Regions from separate parts of the Pseudonocardia sp. EC080619-01 genome, predicted to be linked through region 1. Evidence: riboswitches for the same ligand, from Rfam matches in the RefSeq annotation. Region 1 holds a riboswitch; the other holds the start of a gene.
The links. A riboswitch is a leader RNA that binds a small molecule or an ion and turns the genes downstream of it on or off. The one in region 1 is predicted to bind cobalamin.
Positions count from the first base shown of each region.

Region 2: another riboswitch for cobalamin. It lies ahead of AD017_RS22505 (hypothetical protein); the one in region 1 lies ahead of metE (5-methyltetrahydropteroyltriglutamate--homocysteine S-methyltransferase).

Region 1 is NZ_CP012184.1:3,372,627-3,377,142, forward strand. Features, by position in the region: gene mdo (NDMA-dependent methanol dehydrogenase) at 1-1,163, opposite strand, end outside; cobalamin riboswitch at 1,463-1,604, shown strand; gene metE (5-methyltetrahydropteroyltriglutamate--homocysteine S-methyltransferase) at 1,790-4,093, shown strand; gene AD017_RS15885 (ABC transporter substrate-binding protein) at 4,295-4,516, shown strand, end outside.
Region 2 is NZ_CP012184.1:4,794,074-4,798,589, reverse strand. Features, by position in the region: gene AD017_RS22515 (4'-phosphopantetheinyl transferase superfamily protein) at 1-322, shown strand, start outside; gene AD017_RS22510 (DNA polymerase IV) at 319-1,875, shown strand; gene AD017_RS22505 (hypothetical protein) at 1,883-2,272, opposite strand; cobalamin riboswitch at 2,308-2,495, opposite strand; gene AD017_RS22500 (chloride channel protein) at 2,498-4,138, opposite strand; gene AD017_RS22495 (MarR family winged helix-turn-helix transcriptional regulator) at 4,135-4,516, opposite strand, start outside.

The DNA of each region.
Region 1 (4,516 bases):
ACGTCCGCCGCGTCACCGACGATGGTCGGCGAGTTCTCGTAGAACTTGGTCGGGCCCTGGCCCAGCCGGTTCTTCGAGTAGGTGTCCTGCTTGACGTCGGCGAACTTCTCCGGGATGCCCACGTCGCGCAGCAGCCGGATCGAGGCGGCCAGCGCGGCGTCGGCGGCCTGGGGCTTGGTCATGCCGCGGGTGTCGATGCCCATGGCCTCCGCGATGTCCGCGAAGCGCTCGTAGGCGACCGGCATGTTGAACGCCCACACGCGGGGGAGCGCGATCGCGTTGTTCAGGCCGTGGTGGGTGTCGTAGAACGCCGACACCGCGTGCGAGATCGAGTGGATGATGCCGAGGCCGCCCGAGTTGAACGCCTGGGCCGCGATGTACTGCGCGTACATCATGCCCTCGCGGCCGGGAAGGTCCTGCCCGTTCCACACGGCCGCCCGCAGGTTCTGCGAGGTCAGCTTGATCGCGTGCAGCGCGTTGCCCAGCGACGGCTGGAAGTTCAGCCGCGACACGTAGGGCTCGGAGGCGTGCGCGAGCACGTCGAAGCCGCACTGCGCGGTGTAGTCGACCGGGCAGTCGTAGTAGAGCACCGGGTCGTCGATCGCGAGGGTGGTGACCGACGCGTCGTCGAACGCCACGTACTTGTGCGGGTTGTCCGGGTCGGTCGTGGTGTCGGTGATCACGTACGCCCACGAGGTCTCCGAGCCGGTGCCGGCCGTGGTGGAGACCGCGATGTGCGGCGGGTTGGCCGGGTTCTCGGACTTGTTGAAGCCCTCGAACTCGTTGACGTTGCGGCCGTCGTGGGCGACCGAGATGCGGGCGCCCTTGCAGGCGTCGTGCGAGGACCCGCCGCCGATGGAGACGAACGAGTCGCAGTTGTTCTCCTGGTACAACGCGACGGCATCCATCGAGTTGTAGTCCTTGGGGTTCGACTCGACCTTGTCGTACACGACGACCTCGAGGCCGTGGTACTTCATCGACTCGACGATCTTGTGGACGATGTCGGTGCCGCGCAGGCCCGACGTCATGACCAGGGTCTTCTTGAAGCCCAGCTTGAGCGCTTCCGGCCCGATCAGCTCGTGGGAGCCGGGACCCATGAGTGCCCGCGGGAACGGGTGGAACTCCTTGATGGGGAACGGCTTGAGCAGCTCGTCTACCTGCATGTCAGCCCTTTCTGAGGCAGGCGGATGGGTCGATTCCGCACGCTAGGGGGGCTGTGGCCGTGAGCACAGGGGTGATCGCGATTACCCGTCGGGCGTCCGGGCAGGACGCCCCTCCGAACGGAGGGGGCAGGGATAGGTCGCCCTGGGGCTCGGGTGGGAGCGGGCGAACGTGTTGCCACTGTATGGCAACAAGCATCGTCCGGCAATGCCTGGCCTGGCCCCGTCCGGATCCCTGATCTATGGTCGGTCCCGCCGACGGTTCGCCGGCGCGGTCCCGGGAGGGGCCGGGCGGGCGAGGCAAGAGGGAACCCGGTGCGACTCCGGGACTGCCCCGCAGCGGTGAGTGGGAACGACCGCCGTCATGAGCACTGGGAGCGATCCCGGGAAGCGACGGCCAGTAGGACGTGCACCCGTGCACGACGCCCGCGAGTCCGAAGACCTGCCGACGGTGCGTGTGCCGGCCGGTGCACGCGATCCGTGGTCCCGAGGGAGGGCCGAGCGGACGACCGGGCATCGCCGTGCCCGCCGGACAGGGTCCGGTGTGGACGGCCGAGCCGTCCCGGTCGTGACGTCGCCCTCCCGCGAGGCCCGGGTCACCCCCACCGCGCTCGCGAGGAGAGAGGGCCGTGACGACTTCGTCCGAATCGGGCACCGCAAGCACCGTTCTGGGATACCCCCGGATCGGGCCGTACCGGGAGCTCAAGCGCGCGACCGAGGCGTTCTGGGCCGGGAGGTCCGGCGCTTCGGCGCTGCACGACGTGGCAGGCGGACTGCGACGGGACACCTGGACCGGATTGCGCGACGCCGGCCTGGGGCAGGTCCCGGGCAACACGTTCTCGTTCTACGACCACGTGCTCGACACCGCGCTCGCCGTCGGGGCCGTGCCGGAACGGTTCGCCGGCATCGAGGATCCGCTGGAGCGGCTGTTCGCGATGGCCCGCGGCCGCACCGGCGCCCCGGCCTGCGAGATGACCAAGTGGTTCGACACGAACTACCACTACCTCGTCCCCGAGATCGGGCCGTCGACGCGACTGGCCCCGGGGAGCCGCAAGGCGCTCGACGAGTTCCGGGAGGCGCTGCGCTCCGACGTCCTGACCCGCCCGGTGCTGGTCGGGCCGGTGACCTTCCTGCTGCTGTCCAAGCCTGCCGAGGGATCGCCGGAGGACTTCCGGCCGCTGGACCTGCTCGGCCCGCTGGTCGAGGTCTACCGGGACCTGCTCGCCGAGCTCGCCGACGCCGGTGCCGAGTGGGTCCAGCTCGACGAGCCGGCCTTCGCCGCCGACCGCACCGACCCCGAGGTCGCGGCACTGCGGAAGGCCTACGACCGGCTCGCGTCGGCGCCGCGCCGGCCGAAGATCCTGGTCGCGTCGTACTTCGGCGAGCTCGGCCGGGCACTGCCGGTGCTCGCGTCCACCGCCATCGAGGGGCTCGCGCTGGACCTCGTCGCGGGCCGGGCGGACCTCGACGGGATCGACTCGGTCGAGGGGCTGGGCGGCAAGCGGGTGCTGGCCGGCGTCGTCGACGGCCGCAACGTCTGGCGCACCGACCTCGACGCCGCGCTGTCCGACGCGACCCGGCTGACCGGCGTCGCGGGGCGGGTGGAGGTCTCGACCTCGTGCTCGCTGCTGCACGTCCCGTACGACCTGGAGGCGGAGACCGCGCTGCCCGCCGACGTCGTCGACATGCTGGCCTTCGCCCGCCAGAAGGTCGACGAGGTCGTGCTGCTCGGCCGCGCGCTGCACGAGGGGCGGGCCGCGGTGGCCGACGCGTTCGACGCCGCGAAGGCCACCCGGGAGCGGGTGGCCGCGGCGTCCCGGCGCGACGAGGGCGTGCGCAGCCGGCTCGCCGAGCTGGGCGCCGACCACTACCGGCGGCCCGCGGGTGACGTGCGGGCCAAGGCGCAGCGCGAGGCGCTCGGCCTGCCCGACGTGCCGACGACGACGATCGGGTCGTTCCCGCAGACCGCGGAGATCCGCAAGGACCGCGCCGCGCACCGGCGCGGCGACATCACCGACGACGAGTACACCGGGCGGATGCGCCGGGAGATCGAGCGCGTGGTGCGGCTCCAGGAGGACATCGGCCTGGACGTGCTCGTGCACGGTGAGCCCGAGCGCAACGACATGGTCCAGTACTTCGCCGAGAACCTCGACGGGTTCGCCACGACCGAGCTCGGCTGGGTGCAGTCCTACGGCTCGCGCTGCGTGCGGCCGCCGATCCTGCACTCGGACGTCTCCCGCGCGGAGCCGATCACCGTCGGCTGGGCGACCTACGCGCAGTCGCTGTCGGACCGGTACGTGAAGGGCATGCTGACCGGGCCCGTCACCATCCTGGCCTGGTCGTTCGTCCGCGACGACCAGCCGCTCGGCGACACCGCCCGGCAGGTCGGGCTGGCGCTGCGCGACGAGGTCGTCGACCTCGAGGCGGCCGGGATCCGGATCATCCAGGTCGACGAGCCCGCGCTGCGCGAGCTGCTGCCGCTGCACGAGCGCGACCGGCAGTCCTATCTGGACTGGGCGGTGGACTCGTTCCGGATGTCCGTCGGCGGGGTCGCGGACACCACGCAGATCCACACGCACCTCTGCTACTCCGAGTTCGGCGAGGTCGTCGGGGCCATCGACGGCCTGGACGCCGACGTCACCACGGTCGAGGCGGCCCGGTCCCGGATGGAGGTCCTCGGTGACCTCGGACCCGGGGTGCCGCGCGGGCTCGGCCCGGGCGTCTACGACGTCCACTCGCCCGAGGTCCCGGACGCCGACGAGCTCGCCGGGCAGCTCACCGCGGCGCTGCACCACATCGGTGCCGAGCGGCTGTGGGCCAACCCGGACTGCGGGCTCAAGACGCGCGGTGAGCCCGAGACCGTCGCCGCCCTGACCAACCTGGTCGCGGCCGCCCGCCGGGTCCGCTCCGGCGGGGTACCGACCACCGGCTGACGCCGGTGCGCTCCCGTGGCGCCGGCCGGTACCGGCCGTCCCGTCCGGCGCCGCGGGGGCATCTCCATCCCTGACCGGGATGGTGATCACGGATCGGGAAGCTGCGCGGCCGGATCCGGCCGCAAGACTTCCGGATCCGTGATCAGAGCTGTTGCTCACGTCCATCTTGTCTGAACAGTTCGTCAGATGTAGCTGTATGTCGTGATCGCACGACGACGTGGCCGGTACGCCCTGGCCGCACTGGCCACCGCGACCGCCCTGCTCCTCGCCGGCTGCGGCGGCGGTACCGGTGGCAGCCCCGATCCCGCCGGTGAGCTGACGGTGGCGCTCCAGTTCCCGCCCCGCGCGGACTACGCCTTCGATGCGGACGACGGGGCCCGCCTCCAGTCCCTCGGCGTCGCCGAGACACTGACCACGGTGGAC
Region 2 (4,516 bases), 1.4 Mb from region 1:
CCTCTCCCCCGCCGAGCGCGACGCGGGCGTGCTCGCGGCCGACGGGTTCCTCGTCACGTGGGCCCGGAAGGAGGCCCTGCTCAAGGCCACCGGCGAGGGCATGAGCAGCCCGATGGAGGCGATCACGCTGTCCGCGCCGGACGCCGACGCCCGCGTCCTCGACTGGCCGGATGCGGGCGGGCCGTGGTGGGTCGCCGACGTCGCCACCCCGCACCCCGACCACCCCGGCGCGGTCGCCGGTGCCGGGCACGCCGCGCCCCGGATCGACGTCGCCGACGGCGACGCGGTCCTGTCGGTGGTCCGGGGCACCATGGGGCGGTGACGACACCGGACGGGAGGAGCCCGGGCGCCCCGCGGACCGCGTCCGCCCGATGGGTGCTGCACCTCGACATGGACGCGTTCTTCGCCTCCGTCGAGCAGCTCACCCGGCCGACGCTCGCCGACCGGCCGGTGCTGGTCGGCGGGGCCGGTCCGCGCGGCGTCGTCGCCGGGGCGAGCTACCAGGCGCGGGTGTTCGGGGCGCGCTCGGCGATGCCGATGGGCCAGGCCCGGCGCCGCTGCCCGCACGCGACCGTGCTGCCGCCCCGGTTCGCGCTGTACAAGGCGATCTCCGACCAGGTGATGGGGGTGCTCGCGGAGTTCTCCCCGGTGCTGGAACCGGTGTCGGTGGACGAGGCGTTCATCGAACCGCCGGTGCTGGCCGGGGCGGATCCGGCGGCGGTCGACGAGTTCTGCACCCGGCTGCGCGCGGCGGTGCGGGAGCGGACCGGGCTGCCGGCGTCGGTCGGGGCCGGGTCCGGCAAGCAGATCGCGAAGATCGCCTCCGAGCTGGCGAAGCCGGACGGGCTGCGGGTGATCGCCCACGCCGAGCAGGAGACCGTGCTCGCCGCACTGCCGGTGCGGTCGTTGTGGGGCATCGGACCCGTCTCCGGTGAGGCGCTGCGGAAGATCGGGATCGAGACGATCGGCCAGCTCGCCGCCATGGACGGGCGCGAGGTCGCCGGGGTGCTCGGCACCGCGATGGGCACCGAGCTGCACCGGCTCGCCCGCGGGATCGACGACCGCCCGGTCGCGCCGCGCGGCGCGGCCAAGCAGATCTCCGCGGAGACCACGTTCGACACCGACCTCACCGCGATGACGGCGGTGCACGACGCCGTCGCGTCGATCTGCGTCGCGGTGCACCGGCGGCTGGTCGCCGACGGGCGCGCCGCGCGCACCGTCACCGTCAAGGCGCGGACCGGGGACTTCACGACCCACACCCGGTCGGAGACGACCCCGTTCCCCAGCCGGGACCTCGCCACGCTGACCGCGGTGGCCCGCCGGCTGGCCGACACCGCGGTCGGCGAGGGCGGGGTCCGGCTGCTCGGGGTGTCGGTGTCCGGGTTCGGCGACGAGCCGCCGCTCGCGCTGTTCGAGGCGGTCCCGTCGGAGCAGGGCTGGCGGGCGGCGACGAGCAGCGACACCGCGGAGCCGGGCGGCACCGACGCCCCGGAGCCGGGCCCCGGTGGACCGGAGCGCGGCACCGGCGGAGCAGCGGCCGCGGAGCCCGGCGTCCCGGGCGGTACCGCGACGATCGCCGGCCACGCCGTCGTCACCACCGTGGCGGCGGCGGCCGACGAGCCGGCACCGCCGACGGTCGGCCCGGGCCCCACCCGTCCGGACCGGGTGCCCGACCCGGACCGGCCGTGGGCCGCGGGCGACGACGTCCACCATCCCGAGCACGGGCACGGCTGGGTCCAGGGAGCGGGGCACGGCCGCGTGACCGTCCGGTTCGAGACGGCGCTGACCGGCCCGGGCCGCACCCGAACCCTCGACGCGTCCGACCCCGTCCTGGCCCGCGCCGATCCGCTCAGCAGCTGGCAGGCACCCGCCTGAACCCCGGTCAGCCGATCAGCGGGCTCCGGTGCGGGGGCGCGACCCGGGTCCCGGCGGGGACGCGGACATCGAGGTCCGGGCAGCAGCGTTCGAGGCCGTCCAGCACGGCGCCGAGCGCGACGTCGGACCTCGGCTCCCCCGCCACGAGCAGCACCGCGGTGCCGGACGGGGCGGCGCCCGCCCAGGTGGTGAGGCGCGCCACCGCGTCGCGCGGGGACACCCCCTCGACCCGCCACGCCTCGGCGTAGAACAGCGCGACCGACTCGGGCCCGCGGGGGAACGTGAAGACGGTGTCCGCCTCGGCGAGCAGGTCGTCGGCCCCGGAACCGGCCGGGCCGGACCCGGCGTCGGGCTCGGTGCCGAGCACGACCAGGACCGGGCGCGCGTCGTCGCTCATCGCATGACCTCCTCGAGGGTCCTCGCCCTCACCAGTGGATCTCCTGCGACGACGGCCAGTCTCCTGGCTCGCGGATCGTCACGCGTCCCCGGCCTTCCCGCCCGTGGTGGGCCGTGACCGTGGGTGGGGACGCGCTCCCCGATGACAGTGGCGGGACCGCGCCGGACTCGCACCGGCTTCCTGCACCGTCGTCGTCACCGAGCCCATCACGCGGACGGGCGAGGGTCAACCACGGCCGGTGGAGCCCACACCCCGCAGATGATCGAGGACGTCGTGCTCGGCGAGCGTGCCCAGCAGCGGGCCGTGCGGTGTCTCCCGCACCGGGAGCCCGGCCCCGCGGTGCGCCGCGAGCAGGTCCAGGACGTCGTGCACCGGGGTGTCCGGGGTGAGCGGCCCACCGGCCCCCGGCTGCGGACGCCCGTCGGCCGGGGAGGCCCCGCCGTCGTCGGCGGGGTCGAGGGGACGCATCACCTCGCCGACCGTCACCCATCGCAACGCCTCGTCGGTGGGGGTGTCGGCGGCGAGGTCGATGCCGCGCCGGAGCAGCTTGAGCGTGTAGATGTCGTCCCGCGAGACCAGGTGCGAGAGCCCGGTGGCGAGCACGACGGCCGCCATCAGCGGCAGGATCAGGGCGTAGTCGCCGGTCAGCTCGAACACGATGAGCACCGCGGTGATCGGGGCGTGCGCGGCCCCGGCGAACACCGCCGCCATCCCGACCAGCCCGAACGCCCCGGGGTCGAGGTGCAGCGCGGGGAACGCGGCCGCGGCGGCGACCCCGAACGCGGTCCCGGCCGTCCCGCCGATGAACAGCGAGGGCGCGAACACGCCGCCGGACCCGCCGATCCCGATGGTCAGGCTCGCCGCGACGATCTTGCCGATCACCAGCAGGAGCAGGAACCCGAACACGTACCGGCCCTCGATCGCCCCCTCCAGCACCGGGTAGCCGACGCCGTACATCTGCGGCAGGGCCAGCAGCAACGCCCCCAGCAACAACCCTCCGACCGCGGGGCGCAGCCACTCCGGGCCGCGCCAGACCGCGTCGCACACGTCCTCGATCCGGTAGAGGATCCGCGCGAACGCCCAGCCGAGCAGCCCGGCGAGCAGCCCGAGCAGGGCGTAGAGCGGCAGCTGCGCGGCGCTGCCCAGCTCGAAGTGCGGCAGCGTGAGGATCGCGCGGTCCCCGGCGATCAGCTCGGCGGTGACGTTCGCGGTCACCGAGCTGATCACCAGCACACCGAAGGCCTCCGCGCCGAACGACCGGAGGATCAGCTCCAGCCCGAAGACGACACCGGAGATCGGCGCGTCGAACGTCGCGGAGATCCCGCCCGCCGCCCCGCAGGCGACCATCAGCACCAGCCGGGTCGACGGCACCCGCAGCCACTGCCCGATCGCCGAGCCGAGCGCGGACCCGATCTGCACGATCGGCCCCTCCCTGCCGACCGAGCCGCCGGTGCCGATGCAGATCCCGGACGCGAGCGCCTTCACCCCGGCCACCGTCGCCGGGATCCGGCCGCCGCGGCGCGCGACCGCGACCATCACCTCGGGGACGCCGTGCCCGCGGGCCTCCGGTGCGAACCGCTGGACCAGCGGCCCGTACACGAGCCCGCCGAGCACCGGCGCGACCAGCAGGAACCAGACCCCCAGCGCGGGCAGGTGCTCCGACGGGACGCGCCCTGCGCCGGAGTAGTCCTCCCGTCCGGTGACCAGCCAGGTCACACCGAGGATCAGCTCGTGGAACAGCACCGAGCCCACCCCGGCTCCGACGCCGATGATCACGGCGAGGCCGACCAGGCCGGGCCTGGTACCGACGAGCGCCCGGTGCAGCGCACGGAGGGCCGGGCGGGGGGCTGCGGCGACGGCGCTCACCGGGCTGCCCCGCCCTGGTCGTCCTGCTCGCCCACGGACAGCGGGGCGACGGCCCAGTCCGTCTCGGGCACCTCGCCCGCCGCGGCGGCGAACGTCCGCAGCGCGTCGCGCACGGCGGTCCGTTCCCCCGCAGGCAGCGTCGCGAGCAGCCGGTGCATCTCCGCACGACGGCGCCGGGTCACCTCCCGGACCAGGTCCCGGCCGGCGCCGCTGAGCGCGACGGCGACCTCCCGGCGGTCCGCACCGGTCCGGGTGCGCTCCGCCAGCCCGCGGGCCACCAGGCGGTCGCACATCCGGGTCGCGGTGGACGCCGACACCGCCAGCGCCACGGCCAGGTCCGCCGGGCGCCGGGTGCCGTGCTGGGCCAGGACGACCAGC